Regions from separate parts of the Diaphorobacter limosus genome, predicted to be linked through region 1. Evidence: predicted binding sites of a transcription regulator. Region 1 holds the regulator's gene; each other region holds the start of a gene.
The links. The regulator FNR, encoded in region 1, switches genes on or off when oxygen is low (the NO sensors DNR and NnrR bind a similar motif). The targets are predictions, from matches to a motif close to TTGATNNNNATCAA.
Positions count from the first base shown of each region.

Region 2: ubiU (ubiquinone anaerobic biosynthesis protein UbiU) is a predicted target of FNR. The motif match lies at 5,120-5,133, and genes of this name have one in related genera.
Region 3: P4826_RS07040 (FeoA family protein) is a predicted target of FNR. The motif match lies at 2,706-2,719, and genes of this name have one in related genera.

Region 1 covers NZ_CP136921.1:3,809,821-3,816,783, reverse strand. Annotated here, with positions in the region: gene P4826_RS18375 (sensor domain-containing protein) at 1-515, opposite strand, end outside; gene P4826_RS18370 (HD-GYP domain-containing protein) at 512-1,777, opposite strand; gene P4826_RS18365 (sulfite exporter TauE/SafE family protein) at 1,883-2,605, opposite strand; gene hemN (oxygen-independent coproporphyrinogen III oxidase) at 2,609-3,991, opposite strand; gene fnr (fumarate/nitrate reduction transcriptional regulator Fnr) at 4,178-4,906, shown strand; gene P4826_RS18350 (hypothetical protein) at 4,941-5,228, opposite strand; gene P4826_RS18345 (FixH family protein) at 5,312-5,590, opposite strand; gene ccoG (cytochrome c oxidase accessory protein CcoG) at 5,670-6,963, opposite strand, start outside.
Region 2 covers NZ_CP136921.1:1,537,887-1,544,849, reverse strand. Annotated here, with positions in the region: gene ubiD (4-hydroxy-3-polyprenylbenzoate decarboxylase) at 1-1,374, opposite strand, end outside; gene P4826_RS07470 (UbiX family flavin prenyltransferase) at 1,428-2,012, opposite strand; gene P4826_RS07465 (putative zinc-binding protein) at 2,005-2,400, opposite strand; gene ubiT (ubiquinone anaerobic biosynthesis accessory factor UbiT) at 2,397-2,915, opposite strand; gene P4826_RS07455 (U32 family peptidase) at 2,934-3,833, opposite strand; gene ubiU (ubiquinone anaerobic biosynthesis protein UbiU) at 3,979-5,031, opposite strand; gene P4826_RS07445 (tryptophanase) at 5,273-6,643, shown strand; partial or broken gene P4826_RS07440 (type I restriction endonuclease subunit R) at 6,659-6,963, opposite strand, start outside.
Region 3 covers NZ_CP136921.1:1,449,006-1,455,968, forward strand. Annotated here, with positions in the region: gene P4826_RS07025 (YkgJ family cysteine cluster protein) at 1-110, shown strand, start outside; gene P4826_RS07030 (hypothetical protein) at 166-435, opposite strand; gene feoB (ferrous iron transporter B) at 439-2,355, opposite strand; gene P4826_RS07040 (FeoA family protein) at 2,352-2,645, opposite strand; gene P4826_RS07045 (YkgJ family cysteine cluster protein) at 2,766-3,089, shown strand; gene kynB (arylformamidase) at 3,086-3,727, shown strand; gene P4826_RS07055 (adenosine deaminase) at 3,803-4,852, opposite strand; gene P4826_RS07060 (BMP family ABC transporter substrate-binding protein) at 5,793-6,953, opposite strand.

The DNA.
Region 1 (6,963 bases):
TCGTGTGGCAACTGCCATATCTCGACCAGGCGATGGTTGAAGGCCCGCATCTGCCCGTTCAGATTGCAGGTCAGCACTCCATCCACAGCTGAATCAAGGGTTGCGCGCAGCTCCGACAGCAAGGCCTCCAGCTCAAGCCGGGAGGCCTCATGCTCCGATCGATCCTGCATGGTCAACAGCAGGCACTGTGCAGCACCTGCATTGGCGCCTGCATGAATCGCCAGCACGCGACGATCCACCGGCACCAGCGCCTGGCTGCGCATGTTGCGCACCCAGGTGTGTGAATGGATCCCGGCAGCAATGTCGGTGGTGGGCTGGCCCCAGAAAATCTGATCCTCTGGCGTCGCCGCAAGCTCAAGGATGGGCATGCCCTCCATATCTGCCACGCGCCGCCCGACCAGCAGCGACGCGGCCTCATTGGCCTGCAGGATCTGCAAAGACTTGGCATCAACCAGCCAGGCAGCCAGGGCCAGGCCATCCCAAATGGCTTGAAAGGGCTGCCGGCCCATATTCATGCCGCATCCCCTTCGCCAAGTGAATCCAGGGCGCGCGCAAAAAAGTAGCAAATACGCGGTTGTGGCAACAGATATTCAAGGGCAGCACGTGGCAACTGCGCCGGCTTGAGGCTGCGCAGAATGCCAAGCTCGGGCGTTTGCGCCAGGTTCAGCAAGGCCACCTGGCTGCGCGGCACGTCCGGTTGATGCGGCACCACCCAAGGGCGCAGGGGACGCGCCGGATCCACAACCATCACCACCGCCAAACGCCCGTCCACCAGCTGCACCAATGAGCCCGGCGGATACACACCCATCAGCCGTATGAAGGCACCCAGCACCGACGCATCGAAACTTCCCCGCAGCTGGGCAAAAAGCTTTGCCACTGCCTCATGCGGCGTCAAAGCCTGATCACCGTGCAGCGGATTGCACAGCCGGTCATAACGATTGACCAAAGCCAGAATCTGCCCCCAGCGACTGATGTCGTCCGCCACAAGATGCAGCGGGTAGCCACTGCCATCGGCCATTTCGTGATGCTGCGCAATTGCAATGAGCACATCGCTTGGCAAAGCCATGTTCTGCGCCAGCTCCACCGACAGTCCTACATGACTGTGGTAGCGCTGCATGTCGGCAGCCCTCAGGGCAGCACCCGGCTCACCAATATGGGCTGGCAGATTCACCTTGCCCAGATCATGCAGCAATGCAGACAAAGCCAAACCATGCAACTGTTGCGCCTGCAAGCCGATGGCCTGCCCAAGCAGCAAGGCCAGCACCATCACGTTGACCGCATGCGCTGCCGAGCGCTGGCTGACACCATCGGCCAGCAAATGCACGGCGCAGGGACCTCGCGTCAGGAGATCTGAAACACATGTTCGGATCAGCGCTTCTGCCTGCTCGCGCGCCTGCGCCGGTTCAGCGCGCACATGGGCTGAGACTGCGGCATAGGTGCGAGTGGCCTCTTGAAACCGAAGATTGCAGTGCTGCTGGCGCGCATTGAATTGCGCCAACAGATCGGCAGCACCCAGCTCCGCTTGGACCATGGCATCGCTCTCAGGCTCATCCCTCGCCTCTTCAGACCGCAGCCCGGCGTTTGCGGCGGTTACCGTGCTTTTGGCAGGGATGTAACGCACGGATTGAAGCCCGATCTCACGCAACACGCGGATCTGGTCGGGAGATGAGAGCCTGAAACTACTCATCGGAAAGGGATGATTGATCCAACCCAACTCGAGCTGGATGAACATCCCAACTCGCAGAGCGTCGATATCAATCAGGACAGCCTGGTTCACGTCAATTCAGTTGTAATGGGCACGACAAACACATGTCGACACGGCCCATGTGCCTGAAACATTATCACCTGTTACGCGCCAAGCACTTTGTTGCACATTGTCTTTTCAGGGCAAACACCAGGGAGCGGGTTGCCCATGCACAACATCCATCCACAATGCCGTGCCGCCCATGGCGAAAAGCACAACGCCAGCCAGCTTTGAGCCCCAGGAACTGGCGACGCGATTTACGCGGGCACGGAAACTGCGCCACAGAATTGGCCCCGCCACCAACCAAACCCCACTGCCCACACCAAAGAGCACCATGCACAGCGCACCGCGCAGCACACTGCCGCTCAGGGCCGCAGTCAGCAGAGCGGTATAGAGCAAACCACAAGGCAACAGCGCCCAGGCCATGCCCGTGACGAACAGTCCCCCTGGGCGTGCCACCAGAGCACGCACCTTCGTCCAGACCGAACGACCGGCATGCTCCAGCCACGCTGGCTGACGCGCCTGCAGCATCATCAGCAGACCCCAGGCCAGAATCAGCACATGCAGCAATGTCCAGGCCGGACGCAAGGCAGCGGTGTTTTGGCCAAGCCATGCAAGGCGGTCCATCGCCCAGGCAGCCAGGGCTCCGGCGAACCCATAGCCCATCAGCCGCCCCAGATGAAAACCCGCCGTGCGCTGCAGAGTTCCAGCCTGCGGCGCCAGCCGCACCACCCGGGTATCACCCGCCGGCGCCGCGCCCTTCCCCGTCAAAGCCGCACAGGGTGCGGCACACATGACGAGACAATGCGTCCCGCCCATCAAACCCATGAAAAAAGCCGTCGATGCCAGAGCCCATAACATGGCTCAAATGATGCGGGAAAAGCGCGCGCGGTTCCTATCTGCCTGTAAATACCTGTCAAATACCATGGCCACACCGCGCACAAAGAACCACCCCATGGTTGTGACCTTGACGCCCTCGGGACTGATGCTGACCAACCCTTGCTCGGCCATTTCTTCAAGCTGCCGCAGCTCCGCTTCAAAGTAACTGCGGAAGTCGATGAGCCAGGACTGCTCCAAGGGCTCGAACAGCAACTCGCCCTGACACATCAGAGCCATGATGACGGCGCGGCGCACCAGATCATCCTTGGTCAATGCCAGCCCCCGCACGACCGGCAGGTGGCCATGGTCGATGGCGTCGTAGTATTCGTCCAGGGTCTTCACATTCTGGCTGTACGTTGCACCGACGCGGCCAATGGCGGATACGCCCAGGCCAATCAGATCACAGTCAGGCTGCGTGCTATAGCCCTGGAAATTACGGTGCAACCGCCCCTGGCGCTTGGCCACCGCCAGCGCATCCTCGGGCAGTGCAAAGTGATCCATGCCCACGTAGACATAGCCGGCGTTCATGAATGCATCAATGGAGCGAGCCAGCATCGACACCTTGGCCGACGCCATGGGCAGTTCTGCGGTGATGATGCGGCGTTGCGACTTGAAACGCTCGGGCAAATGGGCGTAGGCATAGAGCGCTATCCGATCAGGTCGCAGTTGCGCAACCTGCTCCAGGGTACGGTCAAATGACTCTGGCGTCTGCCTTGGCAGACCATAGATCAGATCCACGTTCACCGAGTCGAAACCCAGCTTGCGCGCGCTTTCAACCAGACCAAACACCTTTTCTGCTGGCTGTATGCGGTGTACGGCTTTCTGTACCTCTGGGTCGAAGTCCTGCACCCCGAAGCTGAGCCGATTGAAGCCCAGCTCAGCCAGCAACGCCAGCCGCTGTTCATCAACCGTGCGCGGATCGACCTCTATGGAGTACTCCCCTCCTGGCACCAACACAAAACTGCGCTTGAGCATGCCCATGAGCTCACGCAAGCCGTCATCGGACAAAAAAGTCGGCGTCCCACCACCAAAGTGCAGCTGACTGACATGCTGGCCGACACCGCAGTGCGCGGTGTGCAGGTCAATTTCCCGGCTCAGGTAACGCAGATATACATCGGCCCGCTCGGGGTGGCGGGTAATGATCTTGTTGCAGGCACAGTAGTAGCACAACGATTCGCAAAACGGTATGTGAATGTACAGCGACAACGGCATGGCCTTGGCCACTGATCCCACGCGGCGCTGTTGCAATGCCAGGATGTACTCCTTTTCACCAAAAGCCTCCACGAAACGATCGGCGGTAGGGTAGGAGGTATAGCGCGGCCCCGGAACGTCAAAGCGACGCAAGAGCTCGGTGGTAACGACAGTCATGAAAGGGTTCCTTGCAATTCGTGCGCACTGTGCCGTAGAGTCCACCCTGTGTCCTTGACGCCGATCAAGCCCCCATGAAGCCGAGTTGACGACAATTTGACCTTGGATCAAAGTCACTCAACGAATCGCGACATCCCAAGTCTCGGTTACATTCGGCTGTAAGTCCGTACTAGGAACCGAGTATCCATGTCTTCCAACCTGCAAACCATCAAAGTAGCCTGCTCCAATTGCAGCCTGCGCGAGCTGTGCATGCCTGTGGGTCTGGATGACCAGCAGCTCAAGCGCATTGATGACATCGTTGCAGTTCGCCGCAAGGTCAAGCGCGGCGGAACCTTGTTTCGCAACGGGGAGGCATTTACCTCGCTCTTTGCCATCCGCACAGGATTCTTCAAAACCTGCGTAGCAACCGAAGATGGGCGCGACCAGGTCACCGGATTCCAGATGGCTGGAGAAATCATCGGTCTGGATGGCATCGTCAACGACCGCCACACCTGCGATGCCGTGGCTCTGGAAGACGCCGAGGTTTGCGTCATGCCCTTTGAGCGTATCGAGGAACTGTCGCGCGAAGTTACGGCACTGCAAACCCATGTGCACAAGATCATGAGCCGTGAAATCGTCCGTGAGCATGGGGTGATGTTGCTGCTGGGCAGCATGCGCGCCGAGGAACGCCTGGCCGCCTTCTTGCTGAACCTGGTGCAGCGCCTGCATGCGCGCGGCTTTTCGCAGTCAGAACTGGTGCTGCGCATGACCCGCGAGGAAATTGGCAGCTACCTGGGCCTGAAACTTGAAACCGTGAGCCGCACCTTCTCCAAATTCGTTGAGGAGGGCATTGTGGAAGTCAAGCAGCGCCATGTTCGCATTGTGAATACGGAAGCCTTGAAGCGAATTGTCAACAGCCAGCAGGCTTGTCACTAAACTTGGGCGATTCAGGCCTCCCGCATTGTCAGGATCATGACACGTACTTGGGGTTATCAGCTGGCCTGTCCGTCTCCGACGACTCCCGATGGTTGAACTCGAAGGGAGAGAACGACAACAGGGTCGTCAAAGCGCCTGATATCGTAATCACCAGCCAGAACAAGAAAAACGCGACGGTATAGACGCCTTCGCGCGACAGATTCACAGGCTGGTCAAACCACTGCAACGCCTCCGGATCGACAAAGGCAAAAACCACCATCTCCATGACACCGGCCATGAGAAACGCAGGCCACGCAATCCACATCAGTCGTTGCATCCACATCGAAGCACCTCCAAGCTGTTGTGCTCGCAGACTAGCACTACATGCACGGCAACTGTCTCCTTGATTCCCCTTAGGCCCCAGAATCAGCGTGGTTGATCCTGCACCGGGGTAGCAGCGTGGTTGCGCCCCTTGGTTGCTGGCGTCATGCTCATCTGAGAGTTTTGCAATGTCTTGTTGATGTCAAGACCCCGTTGATAGTAGTCTTCCGTCAACACTGGATCTGGCCGTGCTAACGCCAGCCAAAGTGTGATGAAGCCAGCGATTACCACGATCACCGGCCCGGCAATGATCAACCAGACATGGCCATACTTCCACCAAGGCTGAGACTCAGGCGTCGAATTCGCTGATGAGTTGGGTGACATGACTGCGGACTCCCTGGGCCTTCCGAGGCCCAATACAAAAAAATCAATACAAAAACAGCGGATGCTCGTACATCAACCCTTAGCGCGGCACCAGGAACACGGATTTTTCTGCCACCTGGCCTTTGTCATCCTGGGCACGGACATCAAAATACACGGTGTGTGAGCCAGGCGCTGCCGATCCATAGGGAATTTGCAGCCGCACGACCACCCAGCGAGATTCTGCCGGGCCGATGTCAATCTCCGGTTCGGAGATCACCTCAAGCCCGTCCAGTCCACGTGCACTGATCACATAGCGCTGCGCCCCCTCGGTGGCGTTCATGATTTGCAGTCGGTAAATGTTTTCAAGCTTCCCGCCTGCCACGATGCGCGACAGAGCCGCTCGATCCCTCACGATATCTACCTTCAATGGGGTACGCACCACCAAGCTGGCCATCATCCCTATGCACAAGGCGATCAAAATACCGGAATAAAACAATACCCGTGGCCGCAGGACACGTTTGAGCATCTGCGACTGCGTCCAGTGGTTCTTCACGCCGTTCTGCGTGGAAAACCGAATCAGGCCGCGTGGATACTGCATCTTGTCCATCACGGTATTGCAGGCATCCACGCACAGGCCGCAGCCAATACAGTCGTACTGCAGCCCATCGCGGATATCGATTCCCGTGGGGCAGACCTGTACGCACAGTGAACAATCGATGCAATCACCCAGACCCTTGGCCTTGTAGTCCACCGCCTTGGTGCGCGGGCCACGGGGCTCGCCACGCTCCGGGTCATATGTGACAACCAGGGTGTCGTTATCAAACATCGCGCTTTGGAAGCGCGCGTACGGACACATGTATTTGCATACCTGCTCACGCAAGTAGCCGGCGTTGCCGTAAGTCGCCAAGCCGTAGAAAAACACCCAGAAAATCTGCCAGCTTCCGTGCAGCGACATAAGTTCGCCACCCAACTCCCGGATGGGTACAAAATATCCGACAAATGTAAAACCGGTCCAGAATGACACGGCAATCCACACCAGTTGCTTCAGCGATTTTTTCCAGGTCTTTTCAAATGTCCAGGGGCCGTTATCGAGCCGGATGCGCGCACTGCGATCGCCTTCGATCTTGTGCTCTATCCACATGAAGATCTCGGTATAAACCGTCTGTGGACAGGAAAATCCGCACCACAGCCGCCCTGCCACCGCCGTGAACAAGAACAGTGCAAGCGCCGAGATGATGAGCAGCCCCGTCAGATAGATGAAATCCTGCGGGTAGAGCACCAGACCGAAGATGTAGAAGCGCCGAGCACCCAGATCAAACAACACCATCTGGCGCTCACCCCATTGCAGCCAGGGCAGGCCATAAAAAACCAACTGGGTGACATACACCATGATC
Region 2 (6,963 bases), 1.8 Mb from region 1:
GTCCAGCCCCATCTTGCCCCCTAGGCCGCTGACGGGGGAAGCAAAGTCGAGGTAGTCGATGGGGGTGTTCGCTATCAGCATGGTGTCGCGCACCGGGTCCATGCGCGTGGTCATGGCCCAAATCACTTCTTTCCAATCGCGCACGTCGATATCGTCGTCGACGATGACGACGAACTTGGTGTACAGAAACTGGCGCAGATGGCTCCACACGCCCATCATCACGCGCCGCGCGTGGCCGGCGTAGGCCTTCTTGATGCTGACCACCGCCATGCGATAGCTGCAGGCCTCGGGCGGCAGGTAGAAATCGACGATCTCGGGAAAGGCGCGCTGCAACAGCGGCACGAACAATTCGTTGAGCGCCAGGCCCAGCATGGCCGGCTCGTCCGGCGGCTTGCCGGTGTAGGTGCTGTGGTAGATGGCGTCGCGGCGCTGCGTGATGCGCTCCACGGTGAACACCGGGAACTCGGCGCATTCGTTGTAGTAGCCGGTGTGGTCGCCGTACGGGCCTTCGAGTGCGTGCTGCCAGCCGCTTTGGTGACTGGCATCGGGGTGGATGTGGCCTTCCAGGACGATCTCGGCCTGGGCCGGCACCTGGAGCGGCACGCCCAGCGCGTCGGCCACCTCGGTGCGCGCGCCGCGCAGCAGGCCGGCGAACTGGTATTCCGACAGGCTGTCGGGCACGGGGGTGACGGCGCCCAGGATGGTCGCCGGGTCGGCGCCAATCGCCACAGCCACGGGGTAGGGTTGGCTAGGGTGTTGCCGGCAATGCTCGGCAAAGTCGAGCGCGCCGCCGCGGTGCGAGAGCCAGCGCATGATGAGCTGGTTTTTGCCGATGACCTGCTGGCGGTAGATGCCCAGGTTTTGCCGGCGCTTGTGCGGCCCGCGCGTGATCGTCAGGCCCCAGGTGACCAGCGGCGCCACGTCGCCGGGCCAGCAGTGCTGTATCGGCAACTGGGACAGATCGACCTCGTCGCCCTCGATCACCCCCTCCTGGCAGGGCGGGCGGCGCACGGTGGACGGGGCCATGCTCCACAGCGTCTTGACCAGCTCGCGCCGGCCCCACAGATCCTTCATGCCGCGCGGCGGCTCGGGCTCTTTCAAGGACGCCAGCACCTCGCCAAAGGCGCGGATCTCAGGCAGCCCCGCCACGCCCAGCGCCCGCGCCACGCGCGCCGGCGTGCCAAACAGGTTGGCCAGCACCGGCATGGCGTGGCCCGTGGGGTTTTCGAATAGCAGCGCCGGGCCGCCCGCGCGCAGCACGCGGTCGCTGAGGGCCGTCATCTCCAGGTGTGGCGAGACCGGGGCAGCAATGCGGCGCAGCTCGCCCGCGGCCTCCAGCTGGGCCATGAAGTCGCGCAGGTCGCGGTAGTGGATTTGCGTCAAAACGGGCTCCAGCGCTTATGTATCAAGGGCAAGCAGCTATCAATTCAGGACTGATCATGCAGGCCCTGCCAGCGCGGCGCCAGTGCATGCTCCAGCCCCAGCAGGTCCAGAGCCCGTGCCACGCTGTGCTGCACGATGTCCTCGACGGTCTGCGGCCGCTGGTAGAAGGCGGGCACGGGCGGGCAGATGATGCCGCCCATCTCGGTCACCGTGGTCATGTTGCGCAGGTGCACCAGGTGCAGCGGGGTCTCGCGCGCCAGCAGCACCAGGCGGCGGCGCTCTTTCAGGATCACGTCGGCGGCGCGCGTCAGCAGGTTGTCCGCCAGGCCATGGGCGATGGCCGCCAGCGTGCGCATGGAGCAGGGCGCCACCACCATGGCCTGCGCGCCGAAGGAGCCGCTGGCAATGCTGGCGCCAATGCTGGCGTTGTCATGCGCCTGGTGCGCCAGGGCCAGCACCTGCTCGCGCGACAGGGCGGTCTCGTGCTGGATGTTGAGCCAGCCGGCATCGGAGACGACCAGGTGCGTCTGCACGTCCGGCATGGCGCGCAGCGCCTGCAGCAGGGCCACGCCATAGACGGCGCCGCTGGCGCCCGATATGCCGACGATGATGCGGCGTGCCTCAGCCATGCGCAGGCACCAGCGGGGCTGCAGCCAGGTCGGCCTGCACATGTGCCAGCACCTCGTCGGCCTGGGCCGGGTCGAAGTCCTGGTGGTTGCGCTTCTTCACGCCGTACTTGTGCAGCTGGTAGTGGCGTGCCGGCGTGACGCTGTGGCGCGCCAGTGAATTGCGCACGCATTCCAGCGGGCAGCCGTCCAGTGCGATGACGGGGCGGCCGCTCTTGGCGAGCTGCACCAGCTTGGGCACGTCGCCGCCGACGCCGGCAATGCATGACATCTCGGCCAGGCCGCGCCTGTCCATTTGCACCGCCACATGGTTGGCCAGCTGCGCCGCGCTGGAGCAGCCCGAGCAGGAATAGACCAGCGGCGGCAGGGGCACAGGGGCCGGGTCGGTCATGGCCGTCCCCTCAGAAAGCGCGGCAGCGGTGGCAGCTGGCGCAGCAGCTGCGGCGCCTTGCGCTCGAGCACCGCGCGCGGCGTCCACTCGCGCGGGTCGAGCACGGGCAGCTCGAGCGCGTCCAGCGCGTTTTTGACCACCAGGCCGAGCTCGGTGTCGCCCTCCATCACCAGGCGGCGGTTGAAGAACAGCGTGTCCGGGTCTTGCCGGCGCTGCGCCAGCAGCAGGAAGTCCTGGGCGTTGGCGCTGATGGCCAGATCGGTTTCGGCCTGCGGCTTGCAGGGCACAAAGCGCTGGCCGTTCCATGAGAAGTCGAACGCCACGCGTGCATCGCGCACACGAATCGCCAGACGCTTGGCGCGCAGGATGTCTTTCACGTCCTGCGGCAGCTGTTTGGCCAGGGCGAAGTTGATGGCCGTGACCAGCAGCATGGAGCCCGGGTAGGCCGGCAGACGCGAGAGCAGCGCGCCCACGGGGGCGGGCAGGGTGAAGGGGGCGGGCGGGGTGGTGGTCATGGGGGGCCTCTCAGTTTTTCAGGCCAGGGCGGGTTCGATCAGGTCCAGGCCCGGGCGGCCATGCCAGTAGCCGTTGCAGGACGCCTCGGGCATGAAGGGGCGCATGGCTTGCAGCGCGGCCGGGTTGGGCTGCGCGGCGCGGCGCGCGGCGTCGAACGCGGCAATGATCTTGTCGGTGTGCTGCGACTGTGGCGAGATGCGCAGGATGTCCACGCCGGCGGCGCGCAGCGCGGGCATGTCGCCCACCAGGTTGTGCACCTTGGCCGACTGCGTCTGTATGCCGTTGATGACCAGAAAGGATTCCTTCTCGCGCGTCTGCAAGAGCTGGCCGTCGGGGTGCTCGATGCAGCGAAAACCGCAATCGTCCTTGGGCAGGTTGTAGTGCCGCGCCGTGAAGCAGCGTGCCGAGAAGGCCAGCGGCATGCGGCCGTAGGCGAAGACCTCGGTCTCCAGTCCTGCGGGCCGGGTCTGCAGCAGCACGGCCAGGTCGCTGTGCTTCATCTCCAGCGGCATCACCCAGCGACTGGCGCCCAGGCCGGCCATCCAGGCCAGGGAATCGGCATTGAAGAGGTTGAGCTGCGGCCCGGCCACGAAGGGGCGCTTGCCCGCCAGCTTGTGCACCGCGCCCATGTCGTTCGCCTCGATCAAGAATTCTTCATCGCGCACGATCTTGTGCATGTCGGCCACGTCGCTGGTGGATTCGAGCAGCACCATGGTGGACATCACGGCCTGCTTGCCGGCATCACGCAGCATGCGGGCAATGTCCAGCCAGTCGCTTTGGCGCAGCTCGCGGCGGCGCGAGCACACGGCCTCGCCCAGGTAGACGATGTCCACCGGCGACTCGGCCATTTGTTGGTAGAACTCGAAGACGGTGTCGCGGTGCCAGTAGTACTGAAGGGGGCCTAGGGCTAGTTTCATCATGGTGGTTTGGTTGTTCTCTCCCTCTCCCCCCTGGGGGAGAGGGCAGGGGTGAGGGGGCGAGGCGCGGCGGTGGTCTTGCCTGGCACCCTCACCCCAACCCTCTCCCGCGTGCGGGAGAGGGAGTTGGCGAGGCAATAGGGTGTCACTTCCATGGCCGGTGATAAGCCCCCAGCGTGTGCTGCTGGCCCTCGGCCACCTGGTCCAGGCTGGCCATCCAGGCGGTCTTGGGGGCGTACAAATGGCCCTGCGCCATGCAATGGTCGATGGCCTCGCGCCAGACCTTGGTGACCTGGGCCACGTAGGCGGGGCTCCTCTGGCGGCCCTCGATCTTGAAGGCGCGCACGCCCATCTTCACCAGCTGGGGCAAGAGCTCCAGCGTGTTCAGGCTGGTGGGTTCCTCCAGCGCGTAGTAGTTGCTCTCGCCCTCCACGTCAAAGCGCCCCTTGCACAGCGTCGGGTAGCCGGCGTTCTCGCCCTGGGCGTAGCGGTCGATGAGCACGCCGTTCAGGCGCGACTCCAGGCCTCTGGGCGTCTCCTGCCAGCGCACGGACTTCGGGGGCGAGCACACGCCATGGGTGTTGGGTGATTCGCCCGTGGCGTAGGACGACAGGGCGCAGCGCCCCTCCACCATCACGCACAGGCTGCCAAAGCCAAACACCTCGATCTCCACGTCGGTGCGCTGCGTCACCTGCTTGACCTGCTCCAGCGAAAGCACGCGTGGCAGCACGGCGCGCTGGATGTTGAACTGCTGCTGGTACAGGTTGATGGCGTCGGCATTCGTGGCCGAGCCCTGCACGGACAGGTGCAGGCGCAAGTCGGGGTGGTGCTCGTTGGCGTAGCGCATCAGGCCCGGGTCGGCCAGGATCACCGCGTCTATGCCCCAGGCGCTAGCGCGATCCAGGGCCGAGCGCCAGGGCGTGGAGTTGCTTGCCTGTGGGTAGGTGTTGAGTGCCATCAGCACCTTGCGGCCGCGCTGGTGGGCGTAGGCAATGCCGGTCTGGATGGCGGCCTCGTCAAAGTTCAGGCCAGCAAAGTTGCGCGCATTGGTGGCGTCGCGCAGGCCCAGGTAGACGCAGTCGGCGCCGTGGTCAACGGCAGTTTTCAGGGCCGGCAGGCTGCCGGCGGGGCAGACCAGCTCGGGGGCTGTGCGGGCGGGGCTGGTGCCGGTCTCTATGGGGGTGGAGGGACTGAGTATGGCGTTCACTGTGGGTCTCGATGCAATCTGTGTCGGGAGGCTTGGCTCCTGAGGCCGCACACCATAGGACGATGCGAAAGACCACAGCCTGATTTTTGTCAAGACAGGGGGTATTTCCGAGGAAAACTCTCGGGCATGGGCGGGCAGCAGGTTTTTTCGTGAACTGTTGGAAAAGACCGACACCATGGTTTTTGTCGCGGGGCTACCTTCACCCACCCAACAGATACGTGGATAGCCCACCATGCCCAAGACCCTGATCGAACCCTTTCGCATCAAGAGCGTAGAGCCCATACGCATGACTACCGCCGCCGAGCGTGCGCGCCTGCTTGAAGAGGCCAGGCTGAATGTCTTCAAGTTGCGCGCCGAGGACGTGCTCATCGACTGGCTCACCGACTCGGGCACCGGCGCCATGTCGGCGCGCCAGTGGGGCGCCATCATGGAGGGCGACGAGAGCTACGCCGGCGCGCGCAGCTTCTTTAGGCTGGAGAAGGTGATCCAGGACATCACCGGCATGCAGTATTTCGTGCCCACGCATCAGGGCCGCGCGGCCGAGAAGGTGTTGTTCACGGCGGTGTGCAAGCAGGGCGACCTGGTGCCCAACAACTGCCACTTTGACACCACGCGCGGCAACCTGGAGTACCTGGGCGTCGAGGCGCTGGACCTGGTCGAGGCCGTGGGCCTGCAGCCGGCCACCATCGCCCCCTTCAAGGGCAACATCGACCTGGCGCGCGCCGAGGAGGTCTTGAAAAAGGAGGGCCAGCGCATCCCGTTCGGCATGCTCACCGTGACCAACAACACCGGCGGCGGTCAGCCGGTTTCCATGGCCAACATCCGCGCCTATGCGCAGCTGCTCAAAAAATACGGCAAACCCTTCATCATGGACGTGTGCCGCTTCGCCGAGAACGCCATGTTCATCAAGATGCGCGAGCCGGGCTACGAAAACACCTCCATCAAGGCCATCGCGCAAGAGATGTTCAGCTACGCCGACGGCGCCACCATGAGCGCCAAGAAGGACGGCATGGTCAACATCGGCGGCTTCATCGTGCTGCGCTCCGACGAATGGCTGGACGAGGTGCGCAGCGACCTGATCATGATGGAAGGCTTTCCCACCTACGGCGGCATGGCCGGGCGCGACCTGGAGGCGCTGGCCGTGGGCCTTGAGGAGGGGCTGGATGAGGACTACCTGCGCTATCGCCTGCGAACGGCCGAGTACCTGGGCGAGAAGCTGGACGCTGCGGGCGTGGGCTTTGTGCGTCCCACGGGCGGGCACGCGGTCTACATCGACGCCAAGAGCGTGCTGCCGAATATGTCGGTTGAACACTACCCGGCCTGGGCGCTGTGCAACGCGCTGTACCTGGAGGGCGGCATACGCGGCGTGGAGATAGGCTCGGTCATGTTCGGCAAGCGCCTGCAGGATGGCAGCGAGACCTACCACAGCATGGAACTGGTGCGCCTGGCCTTCCCGCGCCGCATGTACACGCAAAGCCATTTCGACTACGCGGCCGAGGTGATTGCCGAGGTCAGGCAAAAGGCCGATCACATCCGCGGCGTGAAGATCATCAAGCAGCCGAAGTTCCTGCGCCACTTCACCTGCGAGTGCGCCTGGGTGTGAGGCAGGTGCGGCGGGTTAACCAGTGCGCCGCATGGCGCCGTTGCCGCCCCGCTCGCGCAGCGCCTCATATAGCTGCGCCGGCCCCAGCAAAATGGACTTGAGCCCGGCGCGCACGCGCTCGCTGTCCAGCGACTGTTTGCTCATCGTTGTGTACTTGGTGAACCCGTCGATGATGGCGTCAATCAACGCGCGATCCAGGTCGGGCGAGTTGTCGAACTGGGCCTTGCTGTTGTTGCTGGCCTGCTGCACCAGGATGTCCGATTCGAGCAACTTGCCCTTGACGTGGTTCACATACACCAGCCGGTCGTCGTCGGAGAGAT
Region 3 (6,963 bases), 1.7 Mb from region 1:
CGACCTGCGACCAGTTCCAGATGGGCACAGAGCGCTGCAACGAAGCGCGTGCACGCCACGGCCTGCCGCCGCTTTATGCGCCCCGGGAAGATTTTCCGCTCGCGGCCTGATGCCAATTTATAGGGCAAAAATGGGTTCTAACACCCGTCCATCAAGTGCCTACAGCTATTGATTTGATTGCAAACTATCGGCGTTGCGTGCCACTGGCGCGGGCGGCGCCACGCTCTGCTGCTGCACCCCGGCCTTGGCCCGCGTACCGCAGCCGCCGCAGCTGCTGCAACCACCACCACCGCCACTGCCGCAGCCACCCGGCCCCGCAGCCAGCCCGGGGTGCACGCGGCCCAGGCGCTGGCGCCAGGCGGCAGGCAGATAGCGCCAGGCCATATAGGCCACGGCAACGACAACGATCAGGGCGACGATGAGTTCTTGCAACATGCTTCAACCTCCGCCCCATGCCAGGGCCAAGCGATAGGTCACGAAGCTGGCGCCATAGGCCAGCGCGAACAGATAGGCCGTCATCACCAATGGCCAGCGCCAGCCGTTGGTCTCGCGCCGCACGGCGGCGATGGTCGAGACGCATTGCGGCGCGAAGATGAACCACACCAGCAGCGACAGCGCCGTGGCCAGCGACCATTGGCCGGCCAGCAGCGGCGCCAGCTGCGCCGCCGTGTCGTCGGCCGAGGCGGCAATGGCGTACACCGTGCCCAGGGCGCTCACCGCCACCTCGCGCGCGGCCATGCCGGGCACCAGGGCAATGCTGATCTGCCAGTTGAAGCCTATGGGGGCGAAGATCATTTCCAGCACGGCGCCCAGGCGGCCGGCCAGGCTGTATTCGATGGCCGCTCCGGTGGCACCCTCGGGCGGCGCCGGGTAGGTCGAGAGAAACCACAGCAGCACCGTGACGGCCAGGATGATGCCGCCCACGCGGCGCAGAAAGATGCCGGCGCGCTCCCACAGGCCGAGCGCCAGGTTGCGCGGGCTGGGCCAGCGGTAGCTGGGCAGCTCCATCAGCAGCGGCGCCACGCCGGCACTGCGCCGCGCCAGCCGGGCCACCGCCGCCACGGCCATGGCGCTCAGGATGCCCCCCAGGTACAGAGCAAACAGCACCAGGCCCTGCAGGTTGAACAGGCCGGCCACCTCGCGCTCGGGGATGAAGGCCGCGATGAGCAGCGCATACACCGGCAGGCGCGCCGAGCAGGTCATCAGCGGCGCTATCAGGATGGTCACCAGCCGGTCGCGCCAGTCAGGGATGGAGCGCGTGGCCATGATGCCCGGCACGGCGCAGGCAAAGCTGGACAAGAGCGGGATGAAGGAGCGCCCCGACAGGCCCACCACGCCCATGATGCGGTCCAGCAGAAAGGCCGCGCGCGGCAGGTAGCCCGACTCTTCCAGCGCCAGGATGAAGAAGAACAGGATCAGGATCTGCGGCAAAAACACCACCACCCCGCCGACGCCGGCAATCACCCCGTCGGCCAGCAGGCTGCGCAGCGGGCCGTCGGCCATGTGGGCATTGAGCCATTCGGCGGCCAGCGCCGTGGCGCCCTCGATCCAGCCCATGGGCAGCTCGGCCCAGCTGAACACCGCCTGGAACATCAAGAACAGCGTCACCGCCAGCAGCAGCGTGCCCCACAGCGGGTGCAGCACCACGGCGTCGATGCGGTCATCCTGCTCCAGGCGCTGCGCCGGCTCGCGCACGGCCAGGCCCATGATGCGGCGTACCTCCTGGTGCAGGCGCTGCACGCGCTGCGGCTGATCCTGCTCCAGCGCGTTCAGGGCCGGGGCCGGCGCATCGGTCGGCGGCCGTGGTTGTACCGGGCCATCTGGCCTGGCCTGATCCAGCCAGTGCAGCAGCTCCTGCGCGCCATCGGTGCGCACGCCCACGGTGGCCAGCACCGGCATGCCCAGCTCGCGCGCCAGCAGCGCACGGTCTATGGCGATGCCCTGGCGCTGGGCCATGTCGCTCATGTTCAGCACCAGCACCATGGGCAGGCCCAGCTCGCGCGCCTCCAGCACCAGGCGCAGGTTCAGGCGCAGGTGCGTGGCGTCGGTGACGCAGACCAGCAGCTCGGGCACGGCCTCGCCGGGGCGCCGGCCCGTGACCACGTCGCGCGTCACGGCCTCATCCAGGCTTTGCGCATGCAGGCTGTAGGCGCCGGGCAGATCCAGCACGCGCACGCGCCGGCCGCTGGCGGTGGCAAACACGCCCTCCTTGCGCTCCACGGTCACGCCGGCGTAGTTGGCCACCTTCTGGCGCGCGCCGGTGAGCAGGTTGAACAGCGCCGTCTTGCCGCAGTTGGGGTTGCCCAGCAGGGCGATATGGGTAAACGCTGCCGCCGCAGCCTGGCCCGCGCTCATGCCGCGCCCCTCGGCACATGCACCAGCACCTGCGCGGCCTCATGGCGGCGCAGCGCAAACGTGGCCTGGCCCACGCGCACGGCCAGTGGATCGGCCGTGGGAAAGCCCTTGGCGATGACGCGCACCGGCTCGCCGGGCAGGAAGCCGATCTCCATCAGGCGCAGCGCCATGGCGCTGGCGCGCCCATCCTCGGCCTGGCGCAGGCCGGCCACCACGGCGGGCACGCCGCGCGGCAGGCTGTCGAGTCCCTGGGTTTGCTGGGTTGCCTGGGTATCGCCCTGGAGTTGCATGTTCTATGGGTGTTGCAAATAAAAATGGTTCTCATTTTAATGCATCGGCGCGCCCTGGGCTTGATCCAGCTCAGCGCCTGGCAGGCACTGCACAATCCCCATCTTTCTTCCTGTCACCCCATGAGCACCCATCCCTGCCTGAGCTGCGGCGCCTGCTGCGCCAGTTTCCGCGTCGACTTCTCCGTCCACGAGACCGAGGACATGGGCGGCAGCGTGCCCCAGGGCCTGGTGGTGGAGGTGACCGGCCACACCGCCCGCATGCGCGGCACCGACCATGCCCGGCCGCGCTGCGCCGCCCTCACCGGCCAGGTGGGCCAGCGCGCAGCCTGCGGCATCTACGAGTGGCGGCCCTCGCCCTGCCGTGAGTTCGAAGCCGGCAGCGCAGCCTGCAACCGCGCGCGCCAGCGCCACGGCCTGGCGCCGCTGGAAGGCCTGGTACCATGAGCTACCAGCCCCTGCTGTGGGACATCTCGGCGCCGCTGCATGCCAGCAGCCCGGTCTATCCCGGCGACACGCCCTACGAGCAGCGCTGGAGCGCCACCATCGGGCCGGACAGCGCCGTGAACGTCAGCACCCTGACCCTGTCGCCCCACATAGGCACGCATGCGGATGCGCCGCTGCACTACGACAACGCAGGCGTCGCCATAGGCGCCGTGGCGCTACAGGCCTTCATCGGCCCCTGCCGCGTGATCCACGCCCTGGGCTGCGGCCCGCTGGTCGAATGGCGCCACATCGCCCACGCCGTCAGCGCGGACCTGCCGCCACGCGTGCTGCTGCGCACCTATGCGAGCGCGCCCGTCGATCGTTGGGATGCGCAGCTGAGCGCCGTCGCACCCGAGACCCTGGAGCGCCTGGCCGACGCCGGCGTGCTGCTGGTGGGCATAGACACGGCCAGCGTGGACCCGGCTGACAGCCGGGAGCTGCCCAGCCACCAGGTGCTGCGCCGGCGCGGCCTGCGCGTGCTGGAGAACCTGGTGCTGGACGCCGTGCCCGAGGGCGACTACGAGCTCATCGCCCTGCCGCTCAAGCTGACCACGGCCGATGCCTCGCCGGTGCGCGCCGTGCTGCGGGCGCTGGCGTGAGGACTACAAATTTCAAGCGATTTATGGCTCTAGAGTTTACCCATAAAGCACCAGCAGCTATTAAAAAAGAAGCGTTCACGCCGAGGCATGATGCTCAAAGCATGCCTGCAGCCTGTCGCCCCAGGCGCGCTTTTCGGCCTGCGGGGCGAAACTGGCCTCGAAACTGTTGTGCGCCAGCTGCCAGGCATGCCGCGCCGTGAGGATGGGCAGGGCCGCAAAGGTCTGGATGAAGTTGGCGTTGATGTAGCCGCCAAAGTAGGCCGGGTCATCGGAATTGACCGTGGCCACCAGGCCCGCTTCCAGCAGCGCCGGCAGGTTGTGCGCCGCGAGGCTGGGGAACACGCACAGCTTGAGGTTGGACAGCGGGCACACGGTGAGCGGTATGCGCTCCTCTGCCAGGCGGCGCATCAGCGCCGCGTCATGCACAGCCTGCACGCCATGGTCTATGCGCTCGGCCTTGAGCACATCGAGCGCGCCCCAGATATAGGCCGGCGGCCCCTCCTCGCCCGCATGGGCCACCACATGCAGGCCCAACTCGCGGCAGCGTGCGAACACGCGGGCAAATTTCTCTGGCGGGTGGCCCAGCTCGCTGCTGTCCAGGCCCACGCCTATGAATTTGTCCATCCAGGGCAGTGCCTGCTCCAGCGTGGCGAAGGCGTCTTCCTCGCTCAGGTGGCGCAGAAAGCTCAGGATCAGGCTGGCGGATATGCCCAGCTCGGCGCGCGCATCCACGCAGGCGCGGTGCAGGCCCTGGATCACCGTGTCGATCGCCACGCCGCGCGCGGTATGCGTCTGCGGGTCGAAGAAGATTTCCGCGTGCACTACGTTATCCATAGCTGCCCGCGCAAGGTAGGCGCTGGCCATATCGTAAAAATCCTGTTCCTTCAAAAGCACGCTGGCGCCGGCGTAGTAGATGTCCAGAAAACTCTGCAGGTCGGTAAAGGCGTAGGCGCGGCGCAGCGCCTCGACGTTGGCATAGGGCAGGTCCACGCCATTGCGCCGGGCCAGGGCAAAGATCATCTCGGGCTCCAGCGAGCCCTCGATGTGGATGTGCAGCTCGGCCTTTGGCATGGCGGCCAGCAGAGCCGGCAGGCGTTCGGGAGCGATGATGGGGATTGTCGGCATGGGGGCTTTCCTTGGCGTGATGGCCCCATGATGCCCCGGCGGCCAGGCCGCGCAAGAGCGTTTGCAATGACCGCGATCGGCATAGGGAGCCTCCATTGTCGGATGCAGCTCGCGCTGGCTGCCGTCGGGTTTGGGAATCATCACCTTGCGCACCGGGCTGGGCCGGTACCTTCCTGCCAGCAGTGCTTGGCGGATGTCGGGCCAAGTCTGGCGTATCACCTGGGCGGCCCGCTCGATGTCGAGCCCGTCCACCCCTGCCGCACCCTTGTTGGCCTTGACCCGCTTCCACGCGGCTTGCAGGTTCTGTCTCGTCAGCGCCGCTTCCAGCAAGCCACCGGTGCCTGCCTTGGGCTTTGCCGACCCTGTGCCCCGGTGCTGCAGGAGCGGGCCGCAGGCTTCGTCACTGACAGAGTCACCCGCGGCTTCACCGCGTGCTCCTGCCCGCCCGGATTGCTCCGGCATCTGACGCATGGCCTTTGACATCTCCTGATCCTTGGTCACTCACTCTCGTTCGGCACTTGGCTGTCGCCTTCTGGCCTCATCGGCCCCGGCTCCAGCTACTACGACCTCTGCTGACTTCTCGCTCCGGCATGAGCGTCGGGCTTTCACCCACAAGGCGAGATCTCCCCAGGTAAGAACGCACTCCTTCGCTGCACAGCCGCCGGATCTACGCCGCCTGAGCCTTGATCACGAGAGCTTTGCGGTTTCATGCCCGCTCGCCCTGCTCGGCACCGCCTTCTATCCGGTTCTTTTTCATCGGCTCGCAGCTTCGCTCCACGCTTCCTCTCCACGGTCAGTCACCCTCTCGCAGTTGCGCTTCGCTTCGTTCGCTGTAAACAACTTACGGGAGGACTTGCACCTCCAAGAGTGCGCCCATGCTGGGCGCACATAACAAAGGCCGCCTTGCGGCGGCCTCCGGGTTCAGAGGGTCAGACCAGGCTTACTTCTTGTCGCCGCCCGGCACCTGGCCGTCCACGCCCTGGACGTAGAAGTTGATGCCGGTGAGGAATTTGTCATCGGCCGCAGCGTCCTTGTCCAGCACGGTCTTGCCGGTGTTGTCCACGATGGGGCCCTTCCAGATCACGAAGCTGCCGTCCTTCAGACCGGCCTTGGCGGCATCCACCTTGGCCTTGATGTCGGCGGGCACATCCTCGGCGATGGACACCAGGTCGATGGCGCCCTCCTTCACGCCCCACCAGTTCTGTGCCGTGGCCCAGCTGCCGTCCAGCACGTCGCGCGTGGCCTTGATGTAGTACGGCGCCCAGTTGATGACGGCCGAGCCCAGGTGGGCCTTGGGGCCGTAGGCGGTCATGTCGCTGTCCCAGCCGAAGGCACGCTTGCCCTTTTCCTGCGCGGTCTTGAGCACGGCGGGCGAGTCGGTGTTCTGGAACAGCACGTCGGCGCCGCCGTTGATGAGGCTGGTGGCGGCCTCGGTCTCCTTCGGCGGGCTGAACCATTCGTTGACCCAGACCACCTTGGTCTTGATCTTCGGGTTCACGCTTTGTGCGCCCAGGGTGAAGCTGTTCAAGTTGCGCAGCACCTCGGGGATGGGCACCGAGCCGACCACGCCCAGGGTATTGGTCTTGGTCATGGCGCCGGCGATGATGCCAGCGAGGTAGGCACCCTCGTAGGTGCGGCTGTCGTAAATGCGCATGTTGGCGCTGGTCTTGTAGCCGGTGGCGTGCTCGAACTTCACGTCCGGAAACTCGCCGGCCAGCTTCTGCATCACGTCCATGTAGCCGAAGGTGGTGCCAAAGATCAGCTTGTTGCCCTGCGTGACCAGGTCGCGTAGCACGCGCTCGGCGTCCGGGCCCTCGGGTACGCTTTCCACGTAAGAGGTCTGGATCTTGTCGCCAAACTCGGCCTCGAGCTTCTTGCGCGCCTGGTCATGGGCATAGGACCAGCCGCCGTCGCCCACCGGGCCGACATAGGCAAAGGCGATCTTCAGCGGCTCGGCCTTGGCCGCGGGTGCCGCCGCGGGCGCGGGGGCGGGGGCGGCCGGCGCGGCCTCTTCCTTCTTGCCGCAGCCCATCAGTGCGGTGGCGGCGACGGCCGACAGGGCGGCCAGCTTGAACAGGGAGCGCTTGTGCAGATCGGTCATGTTTTCTTTC